One region of the Streptomyces sp. NPDC048434 genome, then DNA from elsewhere that is predicted to be linked to it. Evidence: riboswitches for the same ligand, from Rfam matches in the RefSeq annotation. Region 1 holds a riboswitch; each other region holds the start of a gene.

Evidence for each region. A riboswitch is a leader RNA that binds a small molecule or an ion and turns the genes downstream of it on or off. The one in region 1 is predicted to bind thiamine pyrophosphate.
Region 2: another riboswitch for thiamine pyrophosphate. It lies ahead of thiO (glycine oxidase ThiO); the one in region 1 lies ahead of ACGFWI_RS32075 (thiamine ABC transporter substrate binding subunit).
Region 3: another riboswitch for thiamine pyrophosphate. It lies ahead of thiC (phosphomethylpyrimidine synthase ThiC); the one in region 1 lies ahead of ACGFWI_RS32075 (thiamine ABC transporter substrate binding subunit).

What each region holds. Positions count from the first base shown of each region.
Region 1 covers NZ_JBICXQ010000033.1:5,481-11,392, reverse strand. The annotation lists gene ACGFWI_RS32080 (ABC transporter permease) at 1-760, opposite strand, end outside; gene ACGFWI_RS32075 (thiamine ABC transporter substrate binding subunit) at 814-1,887, opposite strand; TPP riboswitch at 1,991-2,109, opposite strand; gene rlmN (23S rRNA (adenine(2503)-C(2))-methyltransferase RlmN) at 2,143-3,249, opposite strand; gene ACGFWI_RS32065 (hypothetical protein) at 3,648-3,869, shown strand; gene ACGFWI_RS32060 (zinc-dependent alcohol dehydrogenase family protein) at 4,214-5,272, opposite strand; partial or broken gene ACGFWI_RS32055 (DUF1152 domain-containing protein) at 5,302-5,912, opposite strand, start outside.
Region 2 covers NZ_JBICXQ010000043.1:12,586-18,497, reverse strand. The annotation lists gene pknB (Stk1 family PASTA domain-containing Ser/Thr kinase) at 1-978, opposite strand, end outside; gene ACGFWI_RS35815 (thiazole synthase) at 1,596-2,390, opposite strand; gene thiS (sulfur carrier protein ThiS) at 2,436-2,663, opposite strand; gene thiO (glycine oxidase ThiO) at 2,660-3,880, opposite strand; TPP riboswitch at 3,878-3,990, opposite strand; gene ACGFWI_RS35800 (NAD(P)/FAD-dependent oxidoreductase) at 4,147-5,388, shown strand; gene ACGFWI_RS35795 (Rv2175c family DNA-binding protein) at 5,518-5,883, shown strand.
Region 3 covers NZ_JBICXQ010000002.1:302,075-307,986, forward strand. The annotation lists gene ACGFWI_RS03660 (metallophosphoesterase) at 178-1,305, shown strand; gene ACGFWI_RS03665 (hypothetical protein) at 1,535-2,419, shown strand; gene thiC (phosphomethylpyrimidine synthase ThiC) at 2,533-4,317, opposite strand; TPP riboswitch at 4,311-4,467, opposite strand; gene ACGFWI_RS03675 (YibE/F family protein) at 4,539-5,912, shown strand, end outside.

The DNA.
Region 1 (5,912 bases):
CCCGGCGGCGCACGGTCCAGGCGTGCAGTGCCAGCACGCCCAGTACCGCCGCGAATTGGATCATGGTGAGGACGGCGGCCGCCGGCAGATCCAGGAACTCCGCGGTCTGCCGGTAGATCTCCACCTCCAGCGTCGCGAAGGTGGGCCCGCCCAGAATCTGCACCACCCCGAAGGAGGTGAAGGTGAAGAGGAAGACCATCAGCGCGGCGGCCGCGACGGCGGGCCCCAGGGCCGGCAGCGTCACCCGCCGCCAGGCCGCGAACCGTCCGGCCCCCAGCATCCGCGCCGCCTCTTCCTGACGCGGGTCGAGCTGCGCCCAGAGCCCGCCGACGGTCCGTACGACCACGGCGTAGTTGAAGAAGACATGGGCGAGCAGGATCGCCCACACCGAGGTGTCCAGGCGCAGGCCCCACAGCTCGTCCAGCAGCCCGCCCCGCCCGGCCAGCGCCAGGAAGGCCGAGCCGACGACGACGGTCGGCAGCACGAACGGCACCGCCACCACTGCCCGCAGCAGCTGTTTGCCGGGGAAGTCGAAGCGCGCGAAGACATAGGCGCCGGGCAGCGCGACCAGCAGTGTCAGCCCCGTGGAGGCCGCCGCCTGCCAGACGGTGAACCACAGCACATGGACGACGTCCGGGTCGCTCAGCACGGCACCGAACCGGCCCAACTGCCACTGTCCGCCGTCCTTCAGGCCCCGTCCGACGATCGCCACGACCGGATAGGCGAAGAACAGCGCGAAGAAGGCGAGCGGCACCGCCATCAGGCCGAGCCGCACCGCCGTTCCCTTCGCGGGCCCGGGACGCCGCTCGTGGGTTACTTCAGAACGAGCGAGGACCACTGCTTGATCCACTGTTCGCGGTTCTTGGTGATCGTCTCGGGAGGCAGCGTCGTGGGCTTGTCGATCGTCGTGCCGTACTTGGTGAACAGCTCCGGCACCTTGGCGTCCCCGCGCGCCGGGTTGACGAACATCTGCAGCGGTACGTCCTCCTGGAACTCCTTGCTCAGCAGGAAGTCCAGCAGCGCCTTACCGCCCTTCTCGTTCTTCGCGCCCTTGAGCAGGCCGCCGAATTCGATCTGGCGGAAGCAGGTGCCCGTCGCGACCCCGGTCGGTGCCTCCTCGGGCGCGGGCTTCTTGCCCAGCACCTCGGCCGGCGGGCTGGAGGCGTAGGAGACCACCAGCGGCTTGTCGCCCTTGCCCTTGCCGGCCGCGGAGCCCGAGAACCGCTCGTAGTAGGCCTGTTCCCAGCCGTCGACGACCTCGGCGCCATTGGCCTTGAGCTTCTTCCAGTAGCCCTGCCAGCCGGCTTCCCCGTACTTCGCGATGGTGCCGAGCTGGAAGGCGAGCCCCGGGGAGGAGGTGGCGGAGTTCTCCGTGACGAGCAGCCCCTTGTACCGCGGCTTGATCAGATCGTCGAAGCTCTTCGGCGGCGCGATCTTGTGCCGGGCGAAGTAGCCGCGGTCGTAGTTGACGCAGATGTCGCCGTAGTCGAGCGGGGTGACCCGGTGCCCGCCCTTGTCGAGCTGCAGCCCGGCCGGAACGTCCGCCAGCCCCTTGGCCCGGTACGGGCTGAAGAGGCCCTCGTGCAGACCGCGCGAGAGCAGGGTGTTGTCGATGCCGAAGAACACATCGCCCTGGGGGTTGCCCTTGGACAGGATCGCCTGGTTGACGGCCTTGCCGGCGTCCCCGCCCTTGAGGATCTTGACCTTGTAGCCGCTCTCCTTCTCGAAGGCGGCCAGGACGGACTTGGAGACGTTGAACGAGTCATGGCTGACGAGGGTGACGGTCTTGGCGTCCGCGCTCCCGCCCGAGGTACCGCATGCGGCGAGAGCGGACACGCCGACCGCGGCGGCGACCGCCGTGGCGGTGATCCTGCTGGTGGTGCTCACTGATTTCCTCCTGGCTGGCCAGGAAGAGACGCGGCCCCGCCCGGTGTCCGCGGCTCTCGACGTCCGGTGACGTACGGAGGGGACTCGGGGCGGGGCGCAACAGCATGAGTGACGACCGAACTTCCTACCCGGAATGACCCGGGCGAGGTTCAAGGGTCTGCGGGCACCGTGGTGACGACGCTTCCGCACTCTCAGCGCTGTGGCGCTCCCCTGTCGGAATGTGCATTTGTTCGATCACACGCTACCAGCGGGCGGTCAGCGTTCCGAGGCTGCGAGCTGACCGCAGGCGCCGTCGATCTCCTGGCCGCGGGTGTCGCGGACGGTCACGGGTACGCCGTGCGCCTCGATGGCCTGGACGAACGCCCGCTCGTCCTCGGGACGCGAGGCGGTCCACTTCGAGCCGGGCGTCGGATTCAGCGGGATCAGGTTCACATGGACCCGCTTGCCCTTCAGCAGCCGCCCCAGCAGGTCGCCGCGCCACGCCTGGTCGTTGATGTCCCGGATCAGGGCGTACTCGATGGAGATCCGGCGGCCGGACTTCTCGGCGTACTCCCACGCCGCGTCCAGCACCTCGCGCACCTTCCAGCGCGTGTTGACGGGCACCAGGGTGTCGCGCAGCTCGTCATCGGGCGCATGCAGCGACACGGCCAGCCGGCACTTGAAGCCTTCGTCGGCGAACCGCAGCATCGCCGGCACCAGGCCGACCGTGGAGACGGTGATGCCCCGCTGGGACAGGCCCAGCCCGTCCGGCTCGGGGTCCGTCAGCCGTCGGACCGCGCCGACCACCCGCTTGTAGTTGGCGAGCGGCTCGCCCATGCCCATGAAGACGATGTTGGACAGCCGCGCCGGCCCGCCCGGCACCTCGCCGTCGCGCAGCGCACGCATCCCGTCGACGATCTGGTGCACGATCTCGGCGGTCGAGAGGTTACGGTCCAGGCCTGCCTGGCCGGTGGCGCAGAACGGGCAGTTCATACCGCAGCCGGCCTGCGAGGAGATGCACATGGTGACCCGGTCCGGGTAGCGCATCAGCACGGACTCGACGAGCGTGCCGTCGTGCAGCTTCCACAGGGTCTTGCGCGTGGTGTCCTCGTCGCACGAGATGTGCCGGACGACCTTCATCAGATCCGGCAGCAGCTCGGTCGCCAGCTTCTCGCGCGCCGCCGCCGGGATGTCGGTCCACTGCGCCGGGTCGTGCGCATAGCGGGCGAAGTAGTGCTGCGACAGCTGCTTGGCGCGAAACGGCTTCTCCCCGATCGCGGCCACCGCTTCGCGACGCTCGACGGGGCTGAGATCGGCAAGGTGCCGCGGGGGCTTCTTGGCCCCGCGCGGCGCGACGAAAGTGAGTTCTCCGGGTGCAGGCATGGTCCGTCCAGTGTGGCAGATCGTTTACGGGGGCCCAGGTCGGAGCGGTGAGGGGGCAGTCACCCGCTGTGGCCTTCTGTCACTGGCGGTCTACCTCGCACGGCCCAGGGACGGCCCAGACGGCCGGGCCATCGGCTTGGCCTCGGCCTTGGCGGTCCACCGTGATCACTCCGTGAGACCTGACAGTGGCGGACGGAGGCCTGCGGTGCTCCAGGGACGGAGGCTCCCGGGGCGGCGGGTGAAGCGACCCGAGCCCGCCGAGCTGGTGGTACGTCCGCAGCTTCGCGGGCCCGTGGAGGGGAACTGGGTGAGCAGGGGCCGCCGACGGAGATCTCGGCTTGGTTGCGTTAGTCGGCGTGTTTAGGAGCAGCTCGCCCACCAGGCGCATACTGCTGTTAATGAGAAAGCCTGCCGTAGCCCGGCGTCATCTGCCGTCCAGCCCCTTCAAGCCCCCGGTCACGCGTCCTCCCAAGGAGTTCGCGATAGGCGATCGGGTCACACACGATGAGTACGGCCTCGGCCGCGTGATCTGTGTCGAGGATGAGATCGCGGTACTTGTCGACTTCGGTTCGCTGCAAGCACGGATCATGAGTCCGTACAGCAAACTGGCCAAGCTCTGAGACCCTCGCGACGTTCGGGGCAGCCGCATGCTCAGCCGCGATGGCGGGGTGCCTGGCGGAGCGCCCACGCTGCGCCACGCCACATCGCGGCAGCAGCCGCTCCCCCTCGCCCCTCTCCGGAGCGTTCGGTCCGCTCACGCTGCCGCATCCGTGACAGCGACGGAACGGCGGCCCGGCACCGCCGGCCCTTTCACCCGGCGACCTCGCCCTGCCCCGTCGCCCCGCCGATAAGGATGCGACGGCTCACCCAGCGGTGCGGTCTGCCCGAGCTGGGCGGCGCCGCGGGCCTTGGCGGCCTTGCCCCGCCGCAGCCGCACCGCTGCCGGCGCCGGCAGGGCCGCTTCCTACCTGTCGTCTTTGTCCCGGCCGTCTTCGAAGACGAAGAGTGGCTTGGCGTCACGTGCGGGTGTTTCGGCGAGCGCGATGGCTTCAGTGAAGCGTTCGAGCGGGAACGGCCGGCCCTGGGGGATGCTCAGCACGTCATCAGCGACGAGACCGCGGACCTGGGACAGCGCGTGCAGCGCATCCTCAGGTGAGGCGGTGCCGAACCAGCGGTTCAGCCAGAAGCCACGGACCACTTTGGTTTCGTAGATTACCGAGCGTGCCTGCAGCGGGATCGTCAGCGCTGCCGGGTCAGTCTGCCGATGGGTGGAGAGCGCGCCGTAGACCACGACCTCTCCCCCCGGAGCCAATGCCTGGGATACCTGGGCACCTACGGGTCCCGCGACACAGTCGATGGCCTTGCGCACACCGGCCGGTCCTGCCGTCTCAGCCACACGCTGCAACAGGTCCTCGTCCTCGGTGCAGATGACCTCGTCACCACCGAACGCTTTGATCTCCTCAACGGCACCACGTCGCCGCACGACATTGATCGTGCGAATACCCAGATGCCTGGACAGCTGGATGACGAGCCGGCCGACGGTGGAGCCCGCGGCCGTCTGCAACAGCCATTCACCCGGCTGCACGTCGAGTTCGCGAGTCACGAGGAGCAGCGCGGCCAACGGGTTGACGACGAGTTGACAGGCGCTGGAGTCGCTCAGATCGTCGGGGACCGGCAGGAGCCTTCGTGTATCGGCAACAAGGTATTCCTGCCACGTTCCGGCCGCATGGGGCCCGGGTACCGCCGGTACGGCAGCGACCACCACACGCTCGCCGACCTTTAGTCCCTCGGCATCCGGGCTCAGGGCCTCAATACGGCCCACGCATTCCATGTGACCCCCGACAGCGGGAAACTCGGGGGAGAAACCGTAGCGGCCGCGCAGCACGTGCAGATCACTGGCGTGGATCGGAGTCGCCTTCACACGGATCAACGCCTGACCGGCTTCCGGCGTGGGAACGGGCCGGGATTCCAGCCGCAGGACATCGGAAGGCTCGCCGACCTTTCCTGCTACGAGCGCGCGCATGGATTGAGGCATGAGTGACCTTTCGTCTCTCAGCGCCCGACAAACTCGGCGGGTGTTTTGAACAAAGACCGCCATTTCACACTACGCCCGGCCCCGGAAAGATTCCCGGCGGCGGACGATGCAGCATGGCGCGAATGCCCGCTGCGCCTCAGGAGCTGGTGGCCGCTGAACCCGAAAGCTTCGGTGAGCCGGCGGACGGTGGTGTGGGTGGTTCCACGGCCCCGGGCATCGGCTTCGAAGTCGTCGAGCTGGTGGAGTACGGCTTCCGGGTCGACCTTCTGGGTGGGCCGGCTGCCGAGCCAACTCGCCTTGTTGCGTTCGTAGTCGATTTCGGAGCGGCCGCAGATCTCGCGGCTGTGCTGCTCGACCTGATGCGGGTTCTCCGTGGCGAGGATGGCGCGGGCGGGCTGATTGCGGTTGAGGGCTTCGTCGAGGTCGGCCTCGTGCACGGTGGGGCCCTCGTCGGTGGGCGGAACCGGTAGGCTGGCGTCCCTGGCTTCGCACGTTCCGCGGGCGCCTTGTGCAGTGGCGGCCGGCATCGCCGTTGCCTCGGAGGGGTGCCACTCCCGTACCGAGGTGACCGGCTGGACGTCACAGCATGCTGCGAGGGTGAGGGCGTCGGCGAGAGGCTGCGGAGTGT
Region 2 (5,912 bases), on a different contig from region 1:
CAGCTCCGCGTCGCCGGTCTCTGGCAGCGGCAGCTGTACGCCGTTGGTGCGGGGTATCACGTCCGTACGCTCCGAGCCGTCGCCCGCGGGCACCTCCTTGGCCTCCGGCGGCACGACATCCAGCTGGGCGTCGGTCAGCTGCGCACGGGCCTCCTGCGACCGGGACAGCAGCACCACCGCGTCCTGCGGCCGCAGCTGCGGCTCGCGGGCGCAGGCCAGCGCGACCAGCTCGTCCAGCTGCGGCGCGAGACCGGGCACCAGCCCGGACGGCGGCAGCACGTCCTCGTGCAGATGCTGGTAGAGGATCTGTGCCACGGTGCCGCCCGTGTGCGGCTTGCCGCCCGTCAGCATCTCGTAGAGCACCACACCACAGGCGTAGACATCGACCCGGGCGTCCGCGGTGCCGTGCTCCAGCTGCTCGGGGGCGAGGTAGGAGACGGTGCCCAGGACGGAGCCGGTCGAGGCGGTGGTGTTCGTGTCCACCGCGCGCACCAGACCGAAGTCGGCGACCTTGACCCGGCCGTCGTCGCCGATCAGGACGTTCTCCGGCTTCATGTCGCGGTGCACCAGGCCCGCGCGGTGCGCGGCCCCCAGGGCGGCCAGGATCGGCTCCAGGATGTCCAGCGCGGCCCGCGGCTGCAGGGCGCCCCGCTCCCGCAGCACATCGCGCAGCGTGCAGCCGGCGACGTACTCCATGGCCAGATAGACGTACGTACCGTCCGTGCCCTGGTCGAAGACGCCCACCACATTCGGATGCGACAGCCGCGCGACCGACTTCGCCTCGCGGATGAAGCGGTCGACGAACGCCTCGTCCATGGCGAGGCCCGGGTGCATCACCTTCAGCGCGAGCACGCGGTCGAGCCGGGTGTCCACGGCTTGGTACACCGTGGCCATACCGCCTGCGGCGATGCGCGCCTGGACGCGGTAGCGGCCGTCGAGCAGCTGGCCCACGAGCGGGTCCTGAAGGGTCGTATCCACGGCAGACGAGTCTACGAGGAACCACCGACAGGACGAACTCGGCGGCCCCCGCCGAGGCGGACTGCAGCGGAACGGTGACTATTCGCGGCGCTTGGCTGTTGTCCCACGTTGTCGGCTGTCCCGCCGTGGTTCGTCTCGCCGTTGCGCCTGTCCGCTGCGCTTTGCGCCCCGGCCCGCGTTGTCGGCGTTCCCGCCGCGGGCGTTGTTCGCCGTTGCGCCTGGCGGCGGGCGGGGTCCGCTGCGCGGGGCTGTCGGGTGCCGGTGACGGGCCTGCGCGGGTGGGTGTCCGGACTGCTGCGCTTTACGTCCGGACACCCACCCGCTCCGGCCCGTCCCCTCCCGTTGAGGGGTGGGAAAAGGGCGGTGGGGGTGCCCGTATGTGATCACGCGCGGCCCCGTGGACCACATCGGAGGAACCGGACACGAAAGGTCCGCCCCCACCCGCCTCACCACCCACCCACGGGAGGGGACGGACCGAAGGACGAAGTCCTTAGGGCCGTCACCGCACCCGACGAACCCCCGCCCGCCGCAGGCGCAACGGCGCGATGGGACGCGGTGGGACAGCCGACAACGTGGGAAGGCCTTGGGAAGGCCTTGGGAAGGCCTTGGGAAGGCCGTCAGAAGGCCGGCCGCTCCGGATCCAGTTCCGGCATGCCCTCGGTGGGTGAGGACGCCAGGGCGAAGTGGCGGCGCGGGATCCGGCCCGCGCGGTGCGCCAGCCGCCCGGCCGTGACCGCGTGCCGCATCGCCTGAGCCATCAGCTCCGGCTCCTGCGCGCGGGTCACCGCGGACGCCAGCATCACCGCCGCACAGCCCAGCTCCATGGCCAGGGAGACGTCCGACGCCGTTCCCGCGCCCGCGTCGAGGATGACCGGGACACCGGCCCGCTCGGTGATCAGCTGGAAGTTGTGCGGATTGCGGATGCCGAGGCCGGAGCCGATCGGCGAGCCCAGCGGCATGATCGCGGCGCAGCCCACGTCCTCCAGCTTGCGGGCCAGCACCGGATCGTCGTTCGTGTAGGGCAGCACGGTGAAACCGTCGTCCACCAGGGTCTCGGCGGCATCCAGCAGCTCGATCGGGTCGGGCAGCAGGGTGCGCTCGTCGGCGACCACCTCGAGCTTGATCCAGTCCGTGCCGAGCGCTTCCCGGGCGAGCCGGGCGGTGAGCACCGCTTCGCCCGCGGTGAAGCAGCCCGCCGTGTTCGGCAGCACCTTGATCTTGTGCCGCTCCAGTACGGACAGCACCGAGCCGTGCACGGTCGGATCCAGCCGCCGCATGGCGACCGTGGTCAGCTCCGTACCGGAGGCGAGCAGCGCCCGCTCCAGGACGTCGAGGCTGGGCGCGCCACCGGTGCCCATGATCAGACGGGACGCGAAGGTGGTGCCGGCGAGGGTGAGGGTGTCGGAGGTCACGGGGGGTGTCCCCCCGAGGGGTGCGGTGTCGGCCATGTCTGCGGATCAGCCTCCCTGGACCGCGGTGAGCACCTCGACGCGGTCGCCGTCGCCGAGCGGGGTGGTGGGCCACTGGGTGCGTGGCACCACGAGGTCATTGACCGCCGCGGCCACCCCGGCGGGCGCCGTGGACAGCGTCGCGACGAGCCGGTCGAGGGTGAGCCCGCCGGGGACCTCGCGGGCCTCGCCGTTGACGGACACCGAGACGGTAGGGGCAGGGGTGACGGCGTTCATACGGACTGCTCCAGGGGGGCACGGGTGCGCTCGGGCCCCGAGGCGGGGGTGAAGCGCGCGGGGGAGAAGGGGCGGGCCTCTTCCGGGAGGAGCCCGGTGGCCAGCACCTCGGCCATCGCGTCACCGGTGACCGGCGCGAGCAGCACACCGTTGCGGAAGTGACCGGTGGCCAGATGGAAGCCGGGCAGTGCGGTCGGCCCGAGCATCGGGGCGTTGTCGGGGGAGCCGGGGCGCAGCCCGGCGCAGGTCTCGACGAGCGGCAGCTCGGTGATGCCAGGGACCAGCTCGTGCGCGTCCCGCAGCAGCTCGTAGACGCCGCCCGCGGTCACGGTGGTGTCCCAGCCCAGCTCCTCGCTGGTGGCGCCGACGACCAGTTCGCCGTTCTCCCGGGGGACCAGGTAGAGGGGGCCGCCGCGGACGACCGCCCGTACGGTGCGCGACAGGAAGGCGGGGCTGCCCGCGGGCATGTCCGGCAGCCGCAGCCGCAGCACCTGGCCCTTGACCGGGCGTACCTGCGGCAGCACGTCGTCGGGCACGCCGGCGAGCTGACCGCTGTAGCTGCCCGCGGCCAGGACGACCTGACCGGCCGGCACCCGGGTGCCGTCGGCGAGTTCGGCGCCAGTGGCACGGCCGCCGTCGACCGTCAGCCGCACGGCCCGGCTCCGGTGGAAGGCCACTCCGGAGCGCTCACAGGCGGCCAGCAGCGCGCTCGCCAGCCGGCGCGGATCGACCTGGTGGTCGCCGTCCACCCGCAGACCGCCGCGCACCCCGGGGGCCAGCATCGGCTCCAGACGCCGGCACTCGCGCCCCGTGAGCCACTGCGCGTCCAGCCCCGAGCGGATCTGCAGGGTGTGCAGTTCGCGCAGATGGGCACGGTCGTCGGCGTCCAGCGCGACGGCCAGGGTGCCGCACCGCCGGTAGCCGATGGGGTGGCCGGCGGCCTCCTCCAGCTCTTCCGCGAACCGGGGGTAGCGCCGCGCGGAGGCGAGATTGAGGCCCAGCAGGGTCTGCTCGCCGTAGTGGAGCTCGGTGACCGCGGCCAGCATCCCGGCCGCGACACGGGCCGCGCCGCCACCGGGCGCGGGGTCGGCCACCGCGGCACTCAGCCCGCGGACGGCCGCCCGCCAGGCGGTGACCAGGCCGATGATGCCGCCGCCGATGACGAGTACATCGGGGCTCTGCGGGGTGGGTTTCGTTCGTGTGGCAGATGCCTGCATGGGTGTCCAGCCCCTCCCTTCGCCGGCATGACCCGGATCAGGTTCGTACGGTCGGAGGCCGGCCAGCCTCCCTCTCAGCCCGGTGCGTCCGGGCTCCCGCGAGTGCGTGTATCCGTCACCCTAATACGGGGCCGCGACGCGCCGTAAGGCAACGTCCACGGCCGCCCACGGCCCCGCGCCCCGGGCCGGTCCGATGGTGACGCTGTGTCAGAGATCTCCTTGCGCGCTGCTGCGAGGCGCGTCACACCCCGTCCTAGAGTGATCGGGTGAGCGAGCAGAGCAAGTCCTCCCAGGCCCCTGACCGCAGGCCGCATGTCGTGATCGCCGGCGCGGGAATCGCGGGTGTGCAGACCGCGGTCGCCCTGCGCGAACAGGGCTGGCGCGGCGCGATCACGCTCCTCGGCGACGAGCCTCACCAGCCCTACGACCGTCCGCCACTGTCCAAGGCGGTGCTGCTGGGCAAGGCCGAGGGCTCCACCTTCGACGTCGACTTCGAAGGGCTCGGCATCGCACTCCACCTCAGCCGGCCCGTCACCGCCCTGCGGCCGGACGCCCATGTGATCGAGACGGCCGACGGCCCGCTCTCCTACGACTACGCGGTCCTGGCGACCGGCGCCGACCCGATCGTGCTGCCCGGCAGCGAGGGGCTGCCCGGCGTCCATCTGCTGCGCACCCTGGACGACGCCGAGCGGCTGCGGCCGGTGCTCGCCGCCCAGCACGAAATCGTGGTCGTCGGGGCCGGCTGGATCGGTGCCGAGTTCGCGACCGCGGCGCGCGAGGCGGGCTGCGCGGTCACCGTCGTCGAGGCCGCCGACCGCCCGCTGGCCGGTGCGCTGCCCGCCGAGGTCGCGGCCCATATGACCGGCTGGTACGCGGACGCGGGGGCCGAGCTGCGTATCAACGCCCGGGTCGCGTCCGTCACGGCGGGCGCGGTCACCCTCGCGGACGGCACGACGCTGCCCGCCGACGCGGTGGTCGTCGGGATCGGCGCCCGCCCCGCGACCGCCTGGCTGGCCGGCTCGGGCGTCGAGGTCTCGCCGCAGGACGGCTCCGTACTGGCCGACGAGCAGCTGCGCACCTCCGTCGCCGATGTCTACGCCGTCGGCGACTGCGCCTCGTTCCCGTCGGCCCGCTACGGCAGCCGTCTGCTGATCCACCACTGGGACAACGCCCTCCAGGGCCCCCGTACGGTCGGCGAGAACATCGCCCGCGGCGACGCGCAAGGGGTGGCCTACGACCCCGTCCCGTACTTCTGGTCGGAGCAGTTCGGCCGGTTCGTGCAGTACGCGGGCCACCACGGGGACGCCGACGAGTTGGTCTGGCGCGGTGACCCGGCCGGGGCCGCGTGGTCGGTGATCTGGCTGCGGGAGGGGAGGCTCGTCGCGCTGCTGGCCGTGGGGCGGCCCCGGGACCTCGCCCAGGGGCGCAAGCTGATCGAGCGGGGCGTGGCCATGGACCGCGAGCGGGCCGCGAACGCGGCGGTGCCGCTGAAGGCCGCGGCGCTGTAGCCCGGGTGCGGGGCACGTCGTGACCGGCAGTCGTCGCCCGAGCGCCTGCCGTCACCCGCCGGTGTGCAGGAAGCCCCTGATGGCGATGCCCGGCTACCGGCTGTCAGTGCGAGGTGGCAGGCTTGTCCTGTGACCGAGATTGACGCAAACATCGATGGACTCGTCCCCGCCTGGCTCACCCTCCCCGACATTGCCGAACAGTTCGGCGTCGAGGTGACGCGTGTGCGGCAGCTGGTCAAGGAGGGCCAGCTGATCGCGGTGCGCCGCGGCGAGAACAGGGCGCTGCATGTGCCCGCCGATTTCATCCAGGACGACAAGGTGGTCAAGGGCCTCGTCGGCACCCTCACCCTCCTCAAGGACGACGGCTTCACCGACAAGGAGATGCTGGAGTGGCTGTTCACCCCGGATGAGAGCCTGCCCGGCACGCCCGCCCAGGCGCTGCGCGAGAATCGCGGCACGGAGGTGAAGCGCCGGGCCCAGGCGCTCGCCGTCTGACGCCGTCGGCGCGGCCCGCTCCCAGCCGG
Region 3 (5,912 bases), on a different contig from region 1:
GGCTTCGGCGGATTGACCACCCCCGGGTGCGTCACAACCTGCGATCGGCATTCCTATGATGGGCGCACGACACCGCGGACCGCCGTCGACCAGGCAAAGGTCCGAGAGGTGCACGGCGGCGCGACGGTGGAGGGGTCGATGACTCAGGGGGCCAGTCAGGGACCCATGGTGTGGACCATGGCGGGAGAAACTCCGGCGTCTGTTCCGCCACCCGGAGTGCCCTCCGGCGCGTCCGCCGGGTCCCCCGTGCCGCCTGCCGGCCCGCCGCTCGACCTTCCCGCCGGCACCCCGGCCGCGCCTCCTGCCGCGCCACCGGCTGCGCCCCCCGTGGTGCCGCCCGCCGCCCCGCCGGCCGAGTTGCCCGAGGAGTACACGCCGACCGCGCGCGACCTCCCGGTGATCGAGTCCGGCCGTACGGACACCCTCATCGACCGCCCGGCCGTCGTCCCGGTGCCCGAACCGGCCCAGGACCCCGACGCGCCCGAGGGCATGGGCCCGCTGTACGTCGTCGGCGATGTGCACGGCTACTACGACGAGCTGCGCGAGGCGCTGGCCGCCGAGGGCCTGATCGACGCCGACGGCAACTGGGCAGCCGGCAACGCCCGGCTCTGGTTCCTCGGCGACTTCACCGACCGCGGCCCGGACGGCATCGGCGTCATCGACCTCGTCATGCAGCTCTCCGCCGAGGCCGCCGCGGCCGGCGGCTACTGCAAGGCCCTGATGGGCAACCACGAACTCCTGCTGCTGGGCGCCAAGCGGTTCGGCGACACCCCCGTGCAGTCCGGCGCCGGCACCGCCTCCTTCCAGGCGGCCTGGCTCCTCAACGGCGGTCAGAAGACCGATATGGACCGCCTGGAGGACCACCACCTCCAGTGGATGGCCCGCCTGGACGCCGTGATGGAGGAGGACGGGCATCTGCTCGTGCACTCCGACACCACCGCCTACCTCGAATACGGCGACTCCATCGAGGCGGTCAATGACACCGTCCACGACGTGCTCACCCGCAGCGACGCGGACGAAGTCTGGGATCTGTTCCGCAAGTTCACCAAGCGTTTCGCCTTCCGCGACGAGGCCGGCTCGGACGCCGTACGCGAACTCCTCGACGCCTACGGTGGCGACCGTGTCGTACACGGCCACAGCCCGATCCCCTATCTGCTGGGCGAGGTGGGCACGGAGGACAGCGAGAGCGAGGGCGTCGCGGTCGACGGTCCGCACGTCTACGCAGACGGTCTGGCCATCGCCATGGACGGCGGTATCACGATGGCCGGAAAGCTATTGGTCGTTCAACTTCCGCTGACTGGCTGAGCGTTATCGGGGCAGGCGTGCGGCAGCCGGACGGCGGGCGGCCGGCACGCCGTCGGGGGACGGTACGGGCGGAAACCGGTCGTGGCATTACTCAAATTCCGTAAACTCTCTGTCACCCTGCGCCGGAGTCGCTCTACCATCGGACTATCCGTAGCAGGCTCTCCTCCGTTTCCGCCCACTGCCCGGCCAACGCCGGCCGTACGGCCCTACGGAGCATCGGGGGATCCACATGAACAGCGCTCCGCACCTGCTGAACGAGGACCGCGCGGAATTTGCGCGGATCCTTGATGAGGCGCTGCGCACCGCCGAATACCGCCCGGACGACTTCACCGCCGTCGCGGGAAACCATCTCAATACCGAGCAGTTGCGGACGATGGCGCTCAGCGCGACCACCGCCATCGCCGCGTGCGCCACGGCCGAATATCAACGCTATGTAGAGCTCCGCGCCGAGTTGCGCGCACCGACACCCGCACCGTCCCGCGCCGAAGCGGACGGCGAGGAGCAGAGCGTGGGGGATGACGGGAGCTCAGGACCGGCCAGTGCCACGGCCTTGGGCGAGGCCGAAACCACCGGCGCCGGACTCACCGCCATGGTCGCCGTCCTCGCGCCCGTCCTCGCCGGCATCGCCGCGGTCCTCTTCCTCCTCATCGGCTATGTGCTGCGTGCCATCAGCCCCGACAAGTCGCTGGCGCAGCCGCTGATCAGCGTCGGCTGGATATTCGCGGCACTGACCGCCGCAGGCACCCTTGTCGCGATGGCCGGCCTGGTCATCACGGCGCTGCGCAACGGCTCGTCCGCCCAGGCCGCCAGAGCCGGCGAACTGGGCAAGGCGCTGGACCACGCGCGTGAGGTGTGGCGCCGCGCCCTCCTGGAGCGCGGCGTGCTGCCCTTTCTCCGGGAGGCCCTTGCCGACCCCACGGCCACTCCGGACGACGACCCGGTCCGCTATGTCCCCCGCCGCACCCCGCCGTCCGAGAGCCGCATCCCCACCCTCGGCTACACCCGCCCCGAGTTCACCAGCCCCGACAACGGCTCCTCGGGGTCCCGCCCGCGCTACTCCAGCCCGGACTTCACCAGCCCGGATCACGGGGGACCGGACCACCAGCCGGATTAGGGCCTGCCCGGCGCCCTGCACGTCACGGGGCCGCCTGCCGGCCCCGGGGCGGGCAGGCGGAAGGCCCCCGCCTTTTCGGCAGAGGCCTTCACACGGAGGCGTCCGAACGACGGCTAGTCCGCGATCGGCAGATACACGCGGTTACCCGCCGCCGCGAACTCCTTCGACTTCTCGGCCATCCCCGCCTCGGGGTCGATCGACAGGTCACCCCCGTGCTCGCGGCGGATGTCCTGGCTGATCTTCATCGAGCAGAACTTCGGGCCGCACATCGAGCAGAAGTGGGCCGTCTTCGCCGGCTCGGCGGGCAGCGTCTCGTCGTGGAAGGCGCGGGCCGTGTCCGGGTCGAGGGCCAGGTTGAACTGGTCCTCCCAGCGGAACTCGAAGCGGGCGTCGGAGAGCGCGTCGTCCCATTCCTGGGCGCCCGGGTGCCCCTTGGCCAGGTCGGCCGCATGGGCCGCGATCTTGTACGTGATGACGCCGGTCTTGACGTCGTCGCGGTCCGGCAGGCCCAGATGTTCCTTGGGCGTGACGTAGCAGAGCATCGCGGTGCCCCACCAGGCGATCATCGCTGCTCCGATACCGGAGGTGATGTGGTCGTAGGCGGGCGCGATGTCGGTGGTCAGCGGGCCGAGCGTATAGAACGGGGCCTCCTCGCAGATCTCCTGCTGGAGGTCGATGTTCTCCTTGATCTTGTGCATCGGGACATGTCCCGGGCCCTCGATCATGGTCTGTACGCCGTGCCGCTTGGCGATGGTGTTCAGCTCGCCGAGCGTCCGCAGCTCCGCGAACTGCGCCTCGTCGTTGGCGTCCGCGATGGATCCGGGGCGCAGGCCGTCACCCAGCGAGTAGGTGACGTCGTACGAGGCGAGGATCTCGCAGAGCTCCTCGAAGTGCGTGTAGAGGAACGACTCCTTGTGGTGCGCCAGGCACCAGGCGGCCATGATCGAGCCCCCGCGGGAGACGATGCCGGTCTTGCGGCGGGCCGTCAGAGGGACATAGCGGAGCAGCACACCGGCGTGCACCGTCATGTAGTCGACGCCCTGTTCGGCCTGCTCGATGACGGTGTCCTTGTAGACCTCCCAGGTCAGGTCCTCGGCCTTGCCGTCGACCTTCTCCAGCGCCTGGTAGAGGGGGACCGTGCCGATGGGGACGGGGGAGTTGCGCAGCACCCATTCCCGGGTGGTGTGGATGTTGCGGCCGGTGGAGAGGTCCATCACCGTGTCGGCGCCCCAGCGGGTCGCCCAGGTCATCTTCTCCACCTCCTCCTCGATGGAGGAAGTGACCGCCGAATTGCCGATGTTGGCGTTCACCTTCACCAGGAAGTTCTTGCCGATGATCATCGGCTCGATCTCCGGGTGGTTGATGTTGGACGGCAGCACCGCCCGGCCGGCCGCGATCTCATCGCGGACGAACTCGGGCGTGACGTTCTCGCGGAGGGCGACGTACTCCATCTCCGCGGTGATCTCGCCGCGCCGGGCGTAGGCGAGCTGGGTGACCGCGGCGCCGTCACGGCCACGGCGCGGCTGGCGGGGGCGGCCCGGGAAGACCGCATCGAGGTTCTTGAGACCGCCGCGCGGCGAGGTGTGCTTGAGGCCGTCGTCCTCCGGCCGCATGGGTCGGCCCGCGTACTCCGCGGTGTCGCCGCGGGCGATGATCCAGTTCTCCCGCAGCGGCGCCAGACCACGGCGGACGTCGGTATCGATTTGAGGGTCGGTGTACGGCCCTGACGTGTCGTAGAGCGTCACGTCCTTGCCGTTGGTGAGGTGCACCCGCCGGACGGGGACGCGAAGGTCCGGGCGCGATCCGGAGACATAGCCCTTGTGCCAGCCAATCTGCGGCTCATTGCTGCCGCTGGCACCGTTTCCGTTTTCGGGCGTGTGTGCATCCTGCAGAGTCATAAGACCCAACTCCCTACGCCGGCATTACCCGGTAACAGGTTCGGCGGTCGACGCAGCGGCTTCCATCCATGGGCGTTTCACGTGAAACGCCGCTGGGACGAAGGTCAGCGCCCTCTCAGCCCGGTGCTCCGAGCTCCCGCGATTGCAAAGGTGGCACCACGGTAGCGGCCGATGTGGCGGAGTGAACAGGGGGCCCCAGGAGTTCTTGCGATGATCTAGCGGTGAGCCCTGACGAGTCCCACCACCATTCCGCCGTGCACTCACATGCGCACAGCCATGGCCCTGCCACGCCCGTCTCCCGGCATCTGCGCAAGGTCATCGCGGCGGTGCTGATCCCCTTCGCGGCCGCGGTGGCGGTCGGTCTCGTCGTGCTCTGGCCGGGCGGCGCGCCACCCCACAAGCCGTCCGGCGTCGGCTTCGACCAGCCCACGGAGCGGGCCCGAGTCATCAAGGTGGCGGAGGTGAACTGTGCGGATGTCCATGCCGAGCAGCAGCCCCAACAACCGTCTCCGACAGGGCAGCCACCGGCCGGGGGAGCGGCCAAGGGCAAGCCCTGCCAGCAGACGACGATCAAAGTCACCACGGGAGAGAACGCCGGGCGCACCTTCCAGACGGTGGTGACGCCGGACGCCCTGCGCCACTACACCACCGGCCAGGACGTGGTGGTGGCGTACTCCCCCAAGGCGCCGAAGGATCTGCAGTATTCGGTCAGCGATGTCGACCGGACGCTCCCGATGTGGGTGCTGGCTGCGATCTTCGCATTCGCGGTGGTGATCGTCGGCCGACTGCGTGGCGTCCTGGCGCTGGTGGCACTGGCGGCCAGCTTTGCGGTCCTGACGCTGTTCATCCTCCCGGCGATCCTGCAGGGTTCGAATCCGCTGGTGGTGGCGGTGGTCGGGGGAAGCGCGATCATGCTGATCGCGCTGTACCTGTGTCATGGGCTGACGGCCCGTACGTCGGTGGCCGTGCTCGGCACCCTCGCCTCACTGCTGCTGATCGGGCTGCTCGGCTCGGTGTTCATCAACTGGGCGCTGCTGACCGGCAATACGGACGAAACGACCGGGCTGGTGCACGGCCTGTACCCCGACATCGAGATCCGCGGCCTGCTGCTCGCGGGGATCATCATCGGGTCACTGGGTGTGCTCGACGATGTGACGGTGACCCAGACCGCCGCCGTCTGGGAGCTCAAGGAGGCGGACCTGGCCGCCGGCTGGCGCAAGCTGTACGGCGCCGCGATGCGGATCGGCCGGGATCACATCGCGTCCGTCGTCAACACCCTTGTACTGGCCTACGCGGGTGCCGCGCTGCCGCTGCTTTTGCTGTTCTCGATCGCACAGAGCAGCGTCGGCACGGTCGCCACGAGCGAGGTGGTCGCGGAGGAGATCATCCGCACGCTCGTGGGCAGCATCGGACTGGTCGCCGCAGTGCCGCTGACGACGTTGCTGGCGGCCCTGGTCGTCTCGGCGGACCGGAAGGGACAGGGCGCGGTGGGGAGTGACGGCGGGGCAGGAGCCGGACAGCGCTCCGGGGCGGGTTCCGGAGTCGGGGTTGGCGCCGACGTGCCGATGGGCGCCACGGAGTCCCGGCCGGGCCGG